Moorella thermoacetica: one gene and its partner. The protein of the gene in region 2 interacts with the protein of the main gene of each other region in a pairwise test. Links are inferred from orthologs where the notes say so. Each region holds a gene or a part of one and is shown on either strand. Other genes may lie near its edges. The genes, in order: ftsZ and MOTHE_RS08510.

Region 1 (6,025 bases), 920 kb from region 2 along the record:
CCGATTAAAACCTCCTTTACCTTGATCATCCCCTGGCCGGTTACAATAACCACCTCATCCGGGCGTAAACCCAAGAGCATCCCCCGTTCCTGTCCCAGAGAGTGATAGGGGATCAACCGTAACCGGGTTGCCCAGGGAGTGGCGGCCAAGGAGTTCACTAGGCTATCCAGGTCAAATCCCCCCTGGCTGTCATAGGCTTTAATAATCTCCGGAGGCATGATCTCCTTTAAGGCGCTATATTCCACGATAATCACCGGCCGCTGGGAAAGGGGTTCCCGCAGGCTGTTGCCGGTATCAACCAGGGCCTTGACGGCCAGGTGACGGCCGCCGAAGGTTATCACCACTGGCAGCCGGAGCATCTGCTGCCAGATGTTTTTTTTCAGCCAGCCTGCACCCCAGCGAACCAGCACCATGGCAGCCGCCAGGGCTACCAGGAGCCAGGTATAGTGGAGTCCTGAAGCCGCCATCATGGCACCGCCCATTAACTGCAGGCTCTTGCCACCACCGGAAAGGTAGATGCCTCCCAGCATGGCCCCCCCCATGGCGAAGGCAACCAGGTAAAAATAAACCACCGCCTGAAAAAAACGGCGCCAGCTGAGGGGATAAAAAGCCGCCAGAATCATAACCAGGGAAAAGAGGACCTTTACCACCATGGTAAGGGCCGGTTCCTGGCCGGGAAATAAGAGCGCCAGGGAATAAGCCGCCCCGACGGTGGCTCCGGCCAGGAGCCGCCAGCAAGAAGCCGGCAATTGCCCCAGTCTGGCTGTGGCCCAGAGGATAAAGTAATCCATAACCAGGTTAATTACCAGAACCACGTCCATATAGACCACAGGCAAGTGGCATCACCCCGGAGATGGTAGGCCTAATTATTACCATGATATGAGCTTTATGGCAGATTCATAACTACAGTAATTATATTCCTTCCATCAGGAAAAATTTGTCAGATGATGGATATAAAAAAACTGTTACCGCAAGGTAACAGTTCTGACGATCCCAACCGTACCTAGCGCCGGCGGAGGAAGGCCGGTATGTCGAGGTCGTCAATGTTAAATGGTTTAACATCCAGTTCAGCCTCCCGGGTCGCCGCCGCCTGGTCGGCCGCCGGCTCGGCAGTCTTCCCCTCAAAGCCGGTGGCAATGACGGTGACCCGGATCTCGTCCTTCAGGCTCTCATCTATAACGGCGCCGAAGATAATGTTAGCCTCGGGATCGGCTGCCGCCGCGACTATTTCCGCCGCTTCGTTCACTTCCAGCAGGCCCAGATTGCTGCCGCCGGTGATGTTTAACAGTACCCCGCGGGCCCCCTCAATGGAGGTTTCCAGCAGGGGGCTGGAGATGGCCATCCGGGCCGCCTCAACGGCCCGCTTTTCCCCGGTAGCCCGGCCAATGCCCATGAGGGCCGAACCGGTATCCGTCATAATGGTCTTGACATCGGCGAAATCCAGGTTGATCAGCCCCGGTACGGCGATAAGATCAGAAATCCCCTGGACACCCTGGCGGAGTACATCGTCGGCAATCCGGAAGGCTTCGAGTATGGAGGTCTGTTTATCGGCCACTTGGAGCAGGCGGTCGTTGGGGATAATAATCAACGTATCTACCTTGGTCTTTAATTCCTCTACCCCGGCTTCGGCCTGCTTGGCCCTCTTGCGGCCCTCGAAGCTAAAGGGGCGGGTAACTACACCCACCGTCAGGGCACCGGCTTCCTTGGCAATCTGAGCCACTACCGGTGCAGCTCCAGTACCTGTGCCGCCGCCCATACCGGCGGTGACAAAGACCATATCAGCTCCCTGAAGTCGCTGGGCCAGCTCCTCCCGGCTCTCTTCCGCCGCCTTTTTGCCAATCTCCGGGTTGGCGCCGGCTCCCAGACCCTTGGTGAGCTTGGCGCCGATCTGGATCTTTTGTTCCGCCTGGCAGAGGCGCAGGGCCTGGGCATCGGTATTAACGCTGATAAACTCTACTCCTCGCAAGCCGGCAGCAATCATCCGGTTAACGGCATTACTACCGCCGCCACCTACTCCCACCACCTTAATGGCGGCAAACTGGTTGAGATCGCCGTCCTCAAATTCCAGCACCCGGTACTCCTCCTTTTATCTTAAAAAAGTTCACGCCACCAGCTCTTTAGCCGTGACCAGAAATTTTCCCACCCTGTTTCCCGTGTGGCTGCCGCCTGGGGATGGGCCAGGCGGCGGGCACCATAGTTTACCAGGCCAACTGCCGTAGCATAGGGAGGCGCAGCTACCATGTCGGCCAGACCGCTGCCCCCTTCCGGCCAGCCCAGGCGCACCGGCATGGCGAGAATCTCGGCTGCCATCCCGGTTATACCTTCCAGCAAGGCACCACCGCCGGTAAGGACCACCCCTCCCGGCAGCAGGCCTTGAAAGTGAGCGGAGCTTAGCTCCCGGCGGACCAAGGTGAATATCTCCTCGACCCTGGGTTCAATAATTGCCGCCAGGGCTTTCCTGGAGACCCGGCGTTTTTCCCTTCCCCCTACAGGCGGGACTTCAACGGCCTCGTTATCAGGAACGGCGTCCGCCGGGACGCAGCCATACTCCTTTTTTATTACTTCTGCCTGGACAATGGGGGTCCGCAGGCCCACAGCCAGGTCACTGGTTATATGTTCACTGCCGATGGGCAGGACCGACGCAAACCACAGGCTGCCCTGGGAGATAAGGGCGATTTCCGTAGTGCCACCGCCAATATCCACCACCACGGACCCCAGTTCCCTTTCCGCCTGTTGGAGGACGGCCCCGGCCGAGGCCAGGGGATTTAAAACCAGCTCGTCCACTGCCAGCCCGGCTCGCTGGACGCTTTTCATTATATTCTGGACCGCGGCCCCGGCGGCGGTGACTATTTGGGTTTCGACCTCCAGGCGGGAACCGCACATACCTACAGGGTCCATAACGCCATCATAGCCATCAACTATGTACTGGCGAGGCAGGACGTGAATAATGCGCCGTTCCGCCGCCAGGGGTATCACCCGGGCGGCCTGGAGGACCCTCTCTACGTCCTCAAGGCTTATCTCACCGTCTTCACCGGTAACAGCCACCACTCCCCGGTTGTTGAGGGAGTCGATATGGGGTCCCGTCAAACCGACGAAGGCCGAATGGACCTGGCAACCGCTCATGCGTTCGGCCTGCTCTATGGCTCCGGCTATGGCCCGGGACGTATTTTCAATGTCAACAATAATCCCTTTGCGCAGGCCCCCGGACGGAGTTTCCCCCAGGCCGATGATATTCAGGCGGCCTTCCGGCATAACTTCCGCTACTACCGCGACCACCTTGGTGGTGCCAATATCGATACCGGCAACTATATTGTCTTTGGGCAAACTCCGGCACCTCCAGGTTCCCCCCATTTCTTACGAAGGAGAATTCAACATAACTTTCTATTTCCCTTTTTTTACAAGGGGTTTTTCTTATCTTTTTAACAGGTGCCGCCGGATAATCGCCAGGTTCTGGAACAAACGCACGCCGAAGACCAGAACTGCTGCCAGGTAAAGCTCTACTCCCAGCTGGTCACCGATATAAGCCAGGAAGGCCGCCAGTAAAGTATTAGAGAAAAAACCGGTCAGGAATATGGCATTATCGAAATTATCTTCCATACTCGCCCGCAGGCCCCCGAATACCGAATCCAGGGCTGCCAGTACGGCTACCGACATATACTTGCTATAGACAACCGGTATCTTTACCGGCAGCAGGAGCCCGGCCACTACACCCACGATAAGACCTATTAATGGGATCCACATCACCGCTTCACTCCTTTCCCGGCTTGTGCCTGGCTGGTTGACTGGGTGAACTTAATAACCGGCGGTCCGGCAAAGCTAACATCAATATATTCCACTACGCTGTCACCGGGCAGGCCCTGCAGGGCTTCCTGCAACCTTTCCAGCTTGGCGGGCACATCCCTGCTGTCGCCGAATTTTACCCTGATCTGGCCGGCCCAGATTAGCTGCAGGTTAACAGGCGAGGGGGCGATTATTTCCTGGAGCTGGTTTAAAGTGGTGGGTGGCACCTGTTGTAACACTGCCAGGGCGGCCTGGAGTCCCTGATCCTCAATCCGTGAACCGGGGCCTACCTTTCCCAGTTGGCCTATGCCGGAAATAAGGGGCAGGTTCAGGGAGCCAATTTGCTGGACCCTTTCCATGACCACACCTGTGGCGTCGACCAGGAGGAAGCTGCCCTGGTCCACAAGGAGGGCTACCGGTACCCTTTCCTGGATCCTTACCAGGAGGGTATGGGGCCAGCGCCGGGAGACGTGGGCCGAGGCTACCAGGGGGTTGGTTGCTAGCCGCCGGGCCAGGGTGCCGGTATCTATCTGCCAGAGGTTGGTGCCCATGGTTACCCCCATTAAGGTTTCCAGCTCGGAGGCAGCTATGTGCTCATTACCGGTAATAACGATTTTTTCCAGGGAGAAAAAGCCGGAATGAATAAAATAAAATAAAGCCGTAACCAGCAAGAAAAAAAACAGGGCACGACGAACCCGCTGCCGGCGCCGCCGGTAAACCCGGGGCGAGTGGGCTGGGACAGCCATCTTCCCACCTCGTTTACTGCCATTATACCAGAAAGATTAGGCCTGTCCACTGGAAGAAGTGAGAAGTTATCTCACTTCTTATTCAGGCGCTGAATATCGGCTCCCAGGTCGCCCAGGCGTTTCTCCAATTGTTCGTAACCGCGATCCAGGTGGTGGACGCCCTCCACCAGGGTCTGCCCTTCGGCCAGGAGGCCGGCGATCACCAGGGCCGCCCCGGCCCTCAGGTCGGAGGCTTCCACCATACTCCCGCTTAAGCCTGGAACGCCGTTGATCACTGCTACCCGTCCTTCTATTTTTATATCGGCTCCCAGGCGCCTTAATTCAGCCGCATGTTTAAATCTGTTTTCAAAAATGCTTTCAACCATAATACTCGTACCGTCGGCTACACTCATAAGGGCCATAAACTGGGGTTGCATATCGGTGGGAAAACCGGGGTAAGGGAGGGTCTTACAATCGACGGCCCTTGGCCTCCCCGGGCCCTGGATATGGATGGCCTCTTTTTTTATAATTATCCTGGCCCCCATTTCCCGCAGTTTTGCCAGGACGGCCATGAGATGCTCGGGCTGGCAATCCTGGACCAGGACATCGCCTCCGGTGGCCGCTGCTGCGGCCAGGAAGGTACCGGCTTCGATCCGGTCGGGAATTATCTTATAATCGCATCCCTTGAGTTCCCTCACCCCTTCGATGCGGATGGTATCCCGGCCGGCGCCGCGAATCCTGGCTCCCATAGCGTTCAGGAAATTTTGCAGGTCGACAATCTCCGGTTCCCGGGCCGCATTATACAGGGTTGTCACCCCTTCCGCCAGGGCGGCGGCCATCATCAGGTTTTCCGTCGCCCCGACGCTGGGAAAATCCAGGTAGAAGCTGGTTCCCCGGAGCCCGGTGGTCCGGGCCTCGATATAGCCCAGCTTTTCCATCACTTCAGCCCCCATGGCCATCAAACCCTTGATGTGCAGGTCCATGGGCCGGGAGCCAATAGCGCAGCCCCCTGGATAGGGTACCCGGAAGTAGTGCCACCGCCCCAGCAGGGGGCCCATAACCAGATTGGAAGCCCGCAGTTGCCGCATCAATTCTGCCGGTACTTCCGGCGTTACCGTGGACTCCGGAGCCACCAGCAGTTCCTCGCCCCGGTGCTCCACCTTCATCCCCAGGGAACGAATAACAGCTGCCATGACACTGACATCCTGCAGGCGGGGTACCCGCTGGAGGCGGCATTCCCCGGTGGCCAGGAGGGTGGCTGCCATGATGGGCAATGCGGCATTCTTTGCCCCCTGGACAACCACTACCCCCTCCAGGCGCTGGCCCCCATTGATGACTAGAACCTCCAAGGCCTACCCCTCCCCAAACTATAGGCCTTCACCCCAAACCTCAATCTCCAACTCCAGGTCAATCCCCAGCTGGCGAGCTACAGCCTCCCTTACCCTGTCGATAAGCTCCATAACGTCGGCGGCAGTCGCCTGGCCCCGGTTAATAATAAAATTGGCGTGTTTCTCCGCGAC
Region 2 (9,361 bases):
CGCCAATGCAGGCAAAAAACCTTGCTGAGCTTCTGGCGGTGACGTCACCGCTCCATTCTCCTCCTTTATTTATAATCGCTGCCGGCATTCAGGACCCGGGCAATCTGGGGACCATCTGGCGCACGGCCTTGGGAGCTGGGGCGACGGGCTTAATTCTAACTCGTGGCTGCGTAGACCCCTATAACCCCAAGGTGGTCCGGTCGGCCATGGGGGCGACCTTCCGGCTGCCGGTGGCCGGCGGCGTAGAGCCCGCCCTGCTGGCCCGGAAACTTCAGGATGCCGGGCTGAAACTGGTAGTAGCCGACGTGGGTGCGCCCTTAACCCTCTGGCAGGTAGACCTGCGCCCGCCCCTGGCTTTGATAGTGGGCAGCGAGAACCACGGGCCCGGACCGGAATTGCTGGCTGCGGCTACCGAGCGGGTGGGCATCCCCTTGGTGGGACCAGTTGATTCCCTAAACGCCGCCGTGGCCGCGGCCCTCCTTCTCTATGAAGCCCTACGCCAGCGGCAGGGGGTATAACCTCCTGGGGTAAATCCAGGAAAAGGCCGTTGCTTTCAGGAAAACTTTGGGCTAGAATGGAGGTAAAGGCAGGTGAGCGCCATGCCGGAGGAGAGCTTGCGGGAAATAGCCGCCACTAATGAGCCGCCCCATACCCTGGCATCACCGGAATTTTTCTTTCTCTTACAGCGTATCGACCGGCTTGATGAGAAATTAACCAGGGAAATCCGGGACGGGGACCAAAAATCAGAAGAACTCATCACCGCGGTGGAGCAAAAACTGACCCAGCGCATTGATGCGGTGGAGCAAAAACTGACCCAGCGCATTGATGTGGTGGAGCAAAAGCTGACCCGACATATTGAAGAAGTAGAGCAAAAGCTGACCCAGCGTATTGATGCAGTGGAGCAAAAGCTGACCGAGCATATTGAGGAAGTGGAGCAAAAGCTGACCCAGCGCATTGATGCGGTGGAAAAAACGCTGACCCAAGGTATTGATGCGGTGGATCAAAAGCTGACCCGGCGTATGGATGCGCTGGAAGAAAAGCTGGGCTTGCGAATCGACAAACAGGATGACAAGCTTAATAGCCTTAAATTCTGGGCTATCGGCGCCGTCATTACCATATCCGTCGGCTTCATCGGCACGATAGCCACATTGCTGTATAAATAGAACTCTTTCTTCCTGCAGTTGTTTTAAAAGGTATGCCGGGCGGAATCTGTTCTACACCTTGTCATGGGCCGTGAAGCTATGCTATAATTACACTTGTGAGGTTACCCCCAAAAGCTCCAGGAAAGGTTGTGATAGGGTGATCCTGTCGGCGGAGTTCTTTTGGAGGCTTTTTGAAAAAACAGGTTCCATAGCTGCTTACATTCTTTATCGACGGATGGTTTTGCAGTAGGCTGAAAATTGTTATAGTGGAAATGCTATGAACGGGTAAAGTAGCCGGTGCGGAACCCACAGGGAGGCGGCGTCGCTGACTGGAAGCGCTGCCGGGGAAAGGCCGGTCGAAGTTCCCCCGGGAGCAGCAGGCTGAAAAGAAGAGTAGGCCGGGCCGGTTTTCCCGCCGTTAGAGGGGAACGGCATGATGGTGCCGGGTAACTTGGGGTGGTTTGAGGATGTTATTAGCTTTCGTCCCGAAGGGGCGAAGGCTTTTTATTTTGTCAGAACGAGGTGACCTCAATGTTAGAAGTTATCGCCAAAATTCGGGAGGAAGCCCTGGCCCGGGTGGCAGCGGCCACCAGCAGCGAGGAACTGGAGGCCTTACGGGTCCGGTACCTGGGAAAAAAGGGTGAACTGACCCGGGTTTTACGGGGGATGGGTAAACTTCCACCTGAAGAGCGGCCCCGGGTAGGACAGATGGCCAACAAGGTACGGGAAGAGCTGGAAGGGGCTCTGAAAGAACACCGGGAGAATCTCTCCCGCCGCGAACAGGCGGAGCGCTTGCGGGCGGAAGCCCTTGATGTGACCCTGCCGGGACGTCCGGTTACCAGGGGCAACCGTCACCCCCTTTATCAGATATTGAACGAAATCAAGGCCGTTTTTATCGGCCTGGGGTTTGACGTCGCCGAGGGGCCGGAGGTGGAGAGCGACTACTATAACTTTGAGGCCCTGAACTTACCCAAGGAGCACCCGGCGCGGGATATGCAGGATTCCTTTTACATTACCGAAGACGTACTCCTGCGTACCCATACCTCCCCGGTACAAGTGAGGGTGATGGAAGCGCGGCATCCCCAACTGCCAATCCGTATTATTGCGCCGGGTAAAGTCTACCGGCGCGACGATGACGCCACCCACTCCCCCTTGTTCCACCAGGTGGAGGGCCTGCTGGTGGACCGGCGGGTGACCTTCGGCGACCTTAAAGGCACCTTGATGGCTTTTTTAAAGCAGATGTTCGGCGAACAGGTCCGGGTGCGTTTCCGGCCCAGCTATTTCCCCTTCACCGAGCCCAGCGCGGAAGTAGATATGTCCTGCGTCATGTGCGGCGGCAGCGGCTGTCGTGTCTGTTCCCACACCGGCTGGCTGGAGATCCTTGGCTGCGGTATGGTTCACCCTAAGGTTTTAAGCATGTCCGGCTACGACCCGGAGGAGGTCAGCGGCTTTGCCTTTGGCCTGGGCGTGGAGCGGGTGGCCATGCTGAAGTACGGCATCGACGACCTGCGCCTCTTCTATGAAAACGACCTGCGCTTCCTGCGGCAGTTTTAAAGGAGTGAATGCCTTTGCGAGTCCCGTATAAATGGCTACAACAATACGTCGACGTCACCCTGCCGCCTGCAGAGCTGGCCGACAAGCTCACCATGGCCGGCCTGGCGGTTGAGGGTGTCGAAGACCTCACCCCCGGCTTTCAGAAGGTAGTGGCCGGGAAAATAAAAACCATCACCCCCCATCCCGATGCCGACCACCTGGTCATCTGCAACGTCGACGCCGGCCGGGAACTCCAGCTGGTAACGGGGGCTCCCAACGTCCATGAGGGCCAGATGGTAGCCGTCGCCCTGGAAGGCGCCAGGTTGCCGGGAGGAAGGGAGATTCACCGGGCTACCTTCCGCGGCGTGGTCTCCGAAGGAATGCTTTGTTCGGCCCAGGAGCTTGGCCTGGATGTCAGCCTGGTTTCCCCGGAAGACAGGGAAGGCATCATCACCCTGCCCCCCGATGCCTCCCCGGGAGCGGATGCGGCTGAAGTCCTGGGCCTCAAGGACGTAGTCCTGGTTCTGGAGTTGACCCCCAACCGGGCCGACTGCCTGAGCATTTTGGGCGTCGCACGGGAAGTGGCGGCTATTACCGGCGCCCCCATCCACCTGCCGGCCACTCTTCCCGGCGAGGACGGCCCGGAAATTACCGGTCTGGCGACGGTAGAAATTACCGCCCCGGACCTCTGCGCCCGCTATGTGGCTCGCCTGGTCCAGGGAGTGCGCATCGGCCCCTCACCGGCCTGGCTGCAGGCCTTTTTACGGGCCGCAGGTATGCGGCCGATCAACAACGTGGTTGACATAACTAACTTTATCATGCTGGAGATGGGCCAGCCCCTCCATGCCTTTGATTACGACCTCCTGGAAGGACACCGGATAATCGTGCGCCGGGCCGGGCCGGGAGAAAAAATAACGACCCTGGATGGAGTGGAACGGGAGCTGGATCCGGAGATGCTGGTCATCGCCGACGCTGCGCGGCCGGTAGCCGTAGCCGGCGTCATGGGAGGGCTGGCGACGGAGGTTACCCCGGCAACCACCAATATCCTGATCGAATCCGCCCATTTTGACGGTGCTTCCATCCGCCGTACCTCCCGCCGCCTGGGCTTGCGCTCGGAGGCCTCGACCCGTTTTGAACGGGGGGTCAACCTGGAGGGCGCGCCAGCTGCGGCCGACCGGGCGGCGCGGTTAATGGCCGAACTGGCCGGGGGCCGGGTGGCCCCTGGCCGCATCGACTGCTATGTAAAACGGCGCCAGCCGGTCACTATTGAGCTGCGGCCGGAGCGGGTAAACTACCTCCTGGGGACGGAACTGGCACCAACAACCATGAAGGAACTCCTGGAGCGCCTGCACCTGGAAGTCCGGGGTGAAGGCCCCTTCCAGGTGACCGTCCCGGCCTACCGGGGCGACCTGACCGGGGAGATTGACCTGGTGGAAGAGATAGCCCGCCTCTATGGCTATAACCGCATCCCCGTCACCCTGCCGGGTAACCTCACGGCCAGGGAAAAACAGGCCCCGGCCCAGCGCTGGGAAGAGGCCGGCAGGGAAGCGGCGGCGGCCGCCGGGCTGGCGGAGGTCATCACCTACAGCTTTATCGGTCCCAGGGCCCTGGATCAACTGCGGCTGCCGGAGGACCACCCCTGGCGCCGTACAGTGAAGATCCAGAATCCTTTAAGGGAAGAGCAGAGCATCATGCGGCCCTCCTTGCTGCCGGGCTTATTGGAGGTGGCCGGCCGAAACGCCAGCCGCCGGGTGCTGCCGGTGGCCATCTATGAACTGGGGCGGGTATTTATACCGGCAGGGTCCCGCCGGCCCGGTGAACCACTGCGCCTGGCCGGGCTGGTCATGGGGACCACCCCGCGGGGATGGAACTGGCCGGCCGGGGAGATGGATTTTTATTACCTGAAGGGTATCCTCGAAAGTATATTCAGCCGGCTCCGGGTAAGGGACGTTTCCTGGGAAGCCAGTAATGCCTATCCCTTCCTCCATCCCGGCCGGGCCGCGACCATCAAGGCCGGTACCAGGGTCCTGGGCTACCTGGGGGAACTGCACCCGGATGTTCTGGCGGCCGTGGAGCTGCCGGCAAGGGCCTGCGCCTTTGAACTGGACTGGGAGGCTGCCGGGGACCTGGCACTGAGGGTGCCCCGCTATGAACCCCTGCCCCGTTTCCCGGCCGTGGAACGGGACCTGGCGGTGGTGGTGCCGGCCACGACCCCGGCGGCGGCCGTGGCCGGGGTAATCAGGGAGGCCGGGGGCGAACTGCTGCGGGCCATCGCCCTCTTCGATGTCTATGAAGGCGCCCCGGTGCCGGAGGGATGCAAGAGCCTGGCCTATTCCCTGGTCTATCAGTTGCCCGACCGGACCCTGACCGATGCCGAGGTCAATGCAGCCCAGGAAAGGATTCAAAGGGCCCTGGAGGAACGTCTGGGGGCCAGTTTGCGACAGTAGGAGATTTTTTTGCCGGCGGGAGGATTTTGCCGCCCGGAAGCGAAAGTAAGGTAAAAAAGCTACCAGGCGAAAGGGAGGGATCAGCTTGCCCCAGGCCGAAGGCCAGGTGGCGGCTCAGGACCGCACCACAGTGAATATTAACGGCCAGGACTATGTAGTTAAAGGGGAAGCCCCGGAATATATCCAGATGCTGGCCGCCTATGTGGATAAAAAGATGCGTCAGGTAAACCAGAAATTCCCCCACTATTCGCCCGTGAAGGTGGCCGTCCTCGCCGCGTTGAATATTGCCGACGAGCTCTACAAAGTACAGCAGGATTACGACACCCTGGTGAAATTGATACAGGAGGAAAAACAGGGTTGACCAACCTGGAGCTGGCCTGGGCCCTGGCGGAAATGGGCGACTTGCTGGAGTTAAAGGGGGAGGAGCCCTTTAAGGTGCGGGCCTACCATCGTGCCGCCCGTTCCCTGGAGAACCTGGAGGAAGAGGCGGCCGATCTATACGCCCGCGGCGCCCTGGAGGAGATACCCGGCGTGGGCAAGAACCTGGCCAAAAAGCTCGCCGAACTCCTGACTACAGGCCGCTCTACCTTTCTCGACAATCTCCGCCGGGAAGTGCCGCCGGGCCTGCGGGAGATGCTGGCCATCCCGGGGCTGGGCAGCCGTACCGTCCGCCAGATTCACCAGGGACTGGGGATTACGACCCTGGCTGAGCTGGAACAGGCGGCCTGGGAGAGGCGCATCCGCACCCTGCCGGGTCTGGGCAGCAAGACGGAACTGGCCATTCTGCGGGGGCTGGAGATGCTGCGGGAGGTCCAGGACCGGGTACCCCTGGGGGTGGCCCGGCCCCTGGCCCTGTTGTTGCGGGCTCAACTCCTGGCCCTGCCGGGGGTGGTCCGGGCGGAAATAGCCGGGAGCGTCCGCCGCGGTAAAGAAATGGTGGGGGATATTGATCTGGTGGCCGCCGTCGAGCCGGACAACCAGGTGGCGGCAGTCCTGGTCCGCCACCCCCAGGTCAAGGAAGTCCTGGCCAGGGAACCGGACCGCCTGGCCCTGCAGACGAACCTGGGCCTGAAGATCGAAGTGATCATGGTTCCCCCGGAGGATTTCCCGGCCACCCTCTTTTATGCCACCGGGTCAAAGGCGCATCGCCGGGCCCTGCTTCGCCTGGCCGCCGAAAGAGGCCTTGGGGCGGCCGACCTGGGCCTGGTTACCCCGCGCTGGCTGGCCGAGGAGGAGGACGTGCTGGCCGGGGGAACTACGGAAGCCCCGGGAAAGGGCGGCGGGTCCCATGGGGAAGCAGCTGCCGCCTTTGCAACATCCGGGGCGACGGCTAAGGAGGATACCCCCGGGGTCGCCGGCGGTGCTCCTGGTACCGGCGTCCCCCCTGCACACGCCGGCGCACCCCTTACACATGCCGGTACCGGGACCAATGCACGGGAAGAACACGCCGGGGTGAGGGAGCCGGTTGAAGCTGCCTTTTACCAGCGCCTGGGTTTACCTTACATCGTCCCCGAACTCCGGGAAGACCGGGGAGAGCTCGCAGCCGCCCGGCGGGGGGAACTGCCCCACCTTGTTACCCTCGCCGATATCCGTGGCGACCTGCATATGCACAGCCGCTACAGCGACGGAGTGGAGACCATTGCCGCCATGGCCGCGGCAGCCAGGGCCAGGGGCTACCAGTATATCGCCATCACCGACCACTCCCGCTCCCTGACGGTGGCCCGGGGCCTGAGCCTTGAACAGTTAAAGGCCCAGCGGGAAGAGATTGCCCGCCTGAATGAGGAACTGGAAGGCATCACCATCCTGGCCGGGATCGAAGTGGACATCCTGGCCGACGGCCGCCTGGACTACGAAGATGAGGTTTTAAAGGAATTCGATCTGGTTATCGCCTCCATCCATTCCGGCTTCCGCCAGGAGAGGGAGCAAATCATGGCCCGCCTGGAAGCGGCCCTGCGCAACCCTTATGTGGATATCCTGGGACACCCCACCGGCCGCATGCTGGGCCGGCGGCAGCCCTACGCCGTAGATGTCAAGAGGGTTATAGAACTGGCGGCGGAGACGGGGACCATCCTGGAGATCAACGCCAGCCCCGAACGGCTGGATCTAAACGATACCTCGGCCCGCCTGGCCAAAGAATACGGCGTACCCATCGCCATTGATACCGATGCCCATGACCCTCACCGTCTCGCGGACATGGAGTACGGCGTCCTCACCGCCCGGCGCGGTTGGCTGGAACCCGCGGACGTAGTCAACACCTGGGAACTGGAACGGCTGCTGGCCGGGTTGAAGCGGAACAGGCACGGGGCGTAAAACAGTATTTAAAAATAGAGGCCACCAGGTTAACCCTGGCGGCCTTTAACTTATGGCGGTAAACCCTGCACCTTTTGTCAACCCTGGAAATCATGGTATAATAAATGCTGGGCAATACAGGTGATAATTTTCCGGGATGATGATCCATGTTTACAGGACCGAAGGTTGTCACCTTGCTGAATTTTGATGATACCTTAGCTAAACAGGAAGAGCTGCGCCGTTTCCCCCATGACCTGGTCGACCTGCGGGACCTCAAGGGTACCAGGATGTATTGCGCTCCGGAGGTCCTGGGAGAGATAGCCACCCGGTTGGGTAAGACTAAAAGGGGGATTACCTTAATCGGCAGCGGTGACTTCCATTATGTATCCTACCTGCTGCTGGCGGCCATGACCCGCCCCTTTACCTTAATCCTCTTTGACAATCATGCCGACCTCAAGCAAGATCACCCGCATGCCCCTCTTTCCTGCGCTTCCTGGGTGGCCCGGGCCCTTGAGCTGCCGTACCTGCAGAAGGCCATAATTATCGGAACCCGCGGGGATGAAATGCGGTGGGTGCCACCCCGTCACCGCGAGAAGGTACTCTTCCTTTTTTTCACCGGTAAGGCCTGGCTCCGGCAGGTTTTAAATAATTCTACCGGGACCGTTTATATCAGCATCGATAAAGACGTGTTGTGCCGGGAGGATGCCGTCACCAACTGGGAACAGGGGTCGATGACCCTGGCGGAACTTTTACTGGCCCTGCGGGAGATTACGCAGCAGAAAGAGGTAGCCGCTGCCGACGTCTGCGGCGAGGCCCCCCTGCACCCCCTGGATCAGTTGCGTCCTGCCGGCCGGGAAGCTATCCGCAAGAACATGCGTGCCAATGTAATGATCCTCCGCACCCTGCTGCTGGCTGGCAGCTATAAGAAGGCGTCCTAGCAGGATGCCCCTTCAGAAATCCAGTATTCACGTCGCTCCGCTAAATATGGCAAAACTCAGCCATAAGCTCCAATTCGCGCTTTTAGTCCTACGAGGTTTCCGGCATCGGCAGTACTGCCAGATCAACATCCGATAGTGCCGTTTGCCATTTCGTACCGTAGGAGCCAAATAAAAACAAGGCTAGGACATCCTCCTGTCCACCTGCGAAATCCGCCATGCTGTTTAGAGACACCGCCACGTCCAATCGAGTTAGCTGAAAATTAACTAACTTCGATACCATAAAGAGGCCTGATTTTCATTCTGTGGAGAACCATTTCTTCAAGGTAGCTTTCAACTTTACAAATGCCGGATTTATGCAGCTTTCCAGGCTTACAGATATGGCTAACTGATAATACAATGAAGAAGAACGGGCCTTCCCGGTTAGTTTCAAAGCCCGTTCAAAGGCCTCTTTCGGTCGATTTGGTTTTCCCTTAAGATCTTCTGAAAAACCCTTCTGAACCAACCAGGACCTCGCGCTCGGTAATAATAAAAGATTCACCCTGCTTAACTCGCTTTATATAGTGACTTAAGGATGTTTTCATCTTTCTAATACCGACCTGTTCCATTTTTCCATCTCCATGTAGTTATATTATAACACCAATTAACAGGGTTATTAAGCAGGACCATGGACTAGTACCCAAAATGTTTATTGGTAAAAATTGTTGTCATATCACGGTGATTGTGATATAATATCACCAAAATAGTGAGCATCAACGGAGGTTTCGTTATGACAAAAGGACTATTCCCGCTTGGCGGTCCTGTTGCTAAGGAAGACCTGGTCGGCCGGGAACAATTCATCGTTTCTTTAGTCAATCGCCTTTCAGAAGGACAAAGTGTGATGTTGGCAGGACCTCGTCGCATTGGCAAGACATCTCTAGCCCACGAAGTCCTGCGTAGGATGAAAAATAAGGGAGCTTATACCGCCGCCGTGGACTTCTTCCGTTTTTCCGGCAAGCGGGATTTTGCTGCCAGT

The links.
Region 1: the proteins of MOTHE_RS08510 (region 2) and ftsZ interact in binary tests that used the Bacillus subtilis proteins (3 or more experiments, as listed by UniProt). The link is inferred for Moorella thermoacetica from one-to-one orthologs.

The regions. Positions count from the first base shown.
Region 1 is NZ_CP012369.1:774,108-780,132, reverse strand. What follows is about bases 38-2,922. They hold ftsZ (cell division protein FtsZ), read right to left. Parts: upstream 2,072-2,922; coding sequence 1,004-2,071; downstream 38-1,003. Other genes in these bases: ftsA (cell division protein FtsA), read right to left, coding at 2,092-2,922; spoIIGA (sigma-E processing peptidase SpoIIGA), read right to left, coding at 38-830. In the rest of the region: more of spoIIGA, read right to left, coding at 1-37; more of ftsA, read right to left, coding at 2,923-3,324; MOTHE_RS03865 (small basic family protein), read right to left, coding at 3,412-3,741; MOTHE_RS03860 (cell division protein FtsQ/DivIB), read right to left, coding at 3,741-4,526; murA (UDP-N-acetylglucosamine 1-carboxyvinyltransferase), read right to left, coding at 4,598-5,854; murB (UDP-N-acetylmuramate dehydrogenase), read right to left, coding at 5,873-6,025. UniProt on the Bacillus subtilis protein: Essential cell division protein that forms a contractile ring structure (Z ring) at the future cell division site. The regulation of the ring assembly controls the timing and the location of cell division.
Region 2 is NZ_CP012369.1:1,693,715-1,703,075, reverse strand. What follows is about bases 3,915-6,845. They hold MOTHE_RS08510 (cell division protein ZapA), read left to right. Parts: upstream 3,915-5,207; coding sequence 5,208-5,483; downstream 5,484-6,845. Other genes in these bases: MOTHE_RS08505 (DNA polymerase/3'-5' exonuclease PolX), read left to right, coding at 5,480-6,845; pheT (phenylalanine--tRNA ligase subunit beta), read left to right, coding at 3,915-5,122. In the rest of the region: MOTHE_RS08530 (TrmH family RNA methyltransferase), read left to right, coding at 1-518; MOTHE_RS08525 (hypothetical protein), read left to right, coding at 591-1,163; pheS (phenylalanine--tRNA ligase subunit alpha), read left to right, coding at 1,674-2,696; more of pheT, read left to right, coding at 2,711-3,914; more of MOTHE_RS08505, read left to right, coding at 6,846-7,432; MOTHE_RS08500 (arginase family protein), read left to right, coding at 7,579-8,349; MOTHE_RS14295 (nucleotidyltransferase domain-containing protein), read right to left, coding at 8,438-8,566; MOTHE_RS08495 (AAA family ATPase), read left to right, coding at 9,092-9,361. UniProt on the Bacillus subtilis protein: Activator of cell division through the inhibition of FtsZ GTPase activity, therefore promoting FtsZ assembly into bundles of protofilaments necessary for the formation of the division Z ring.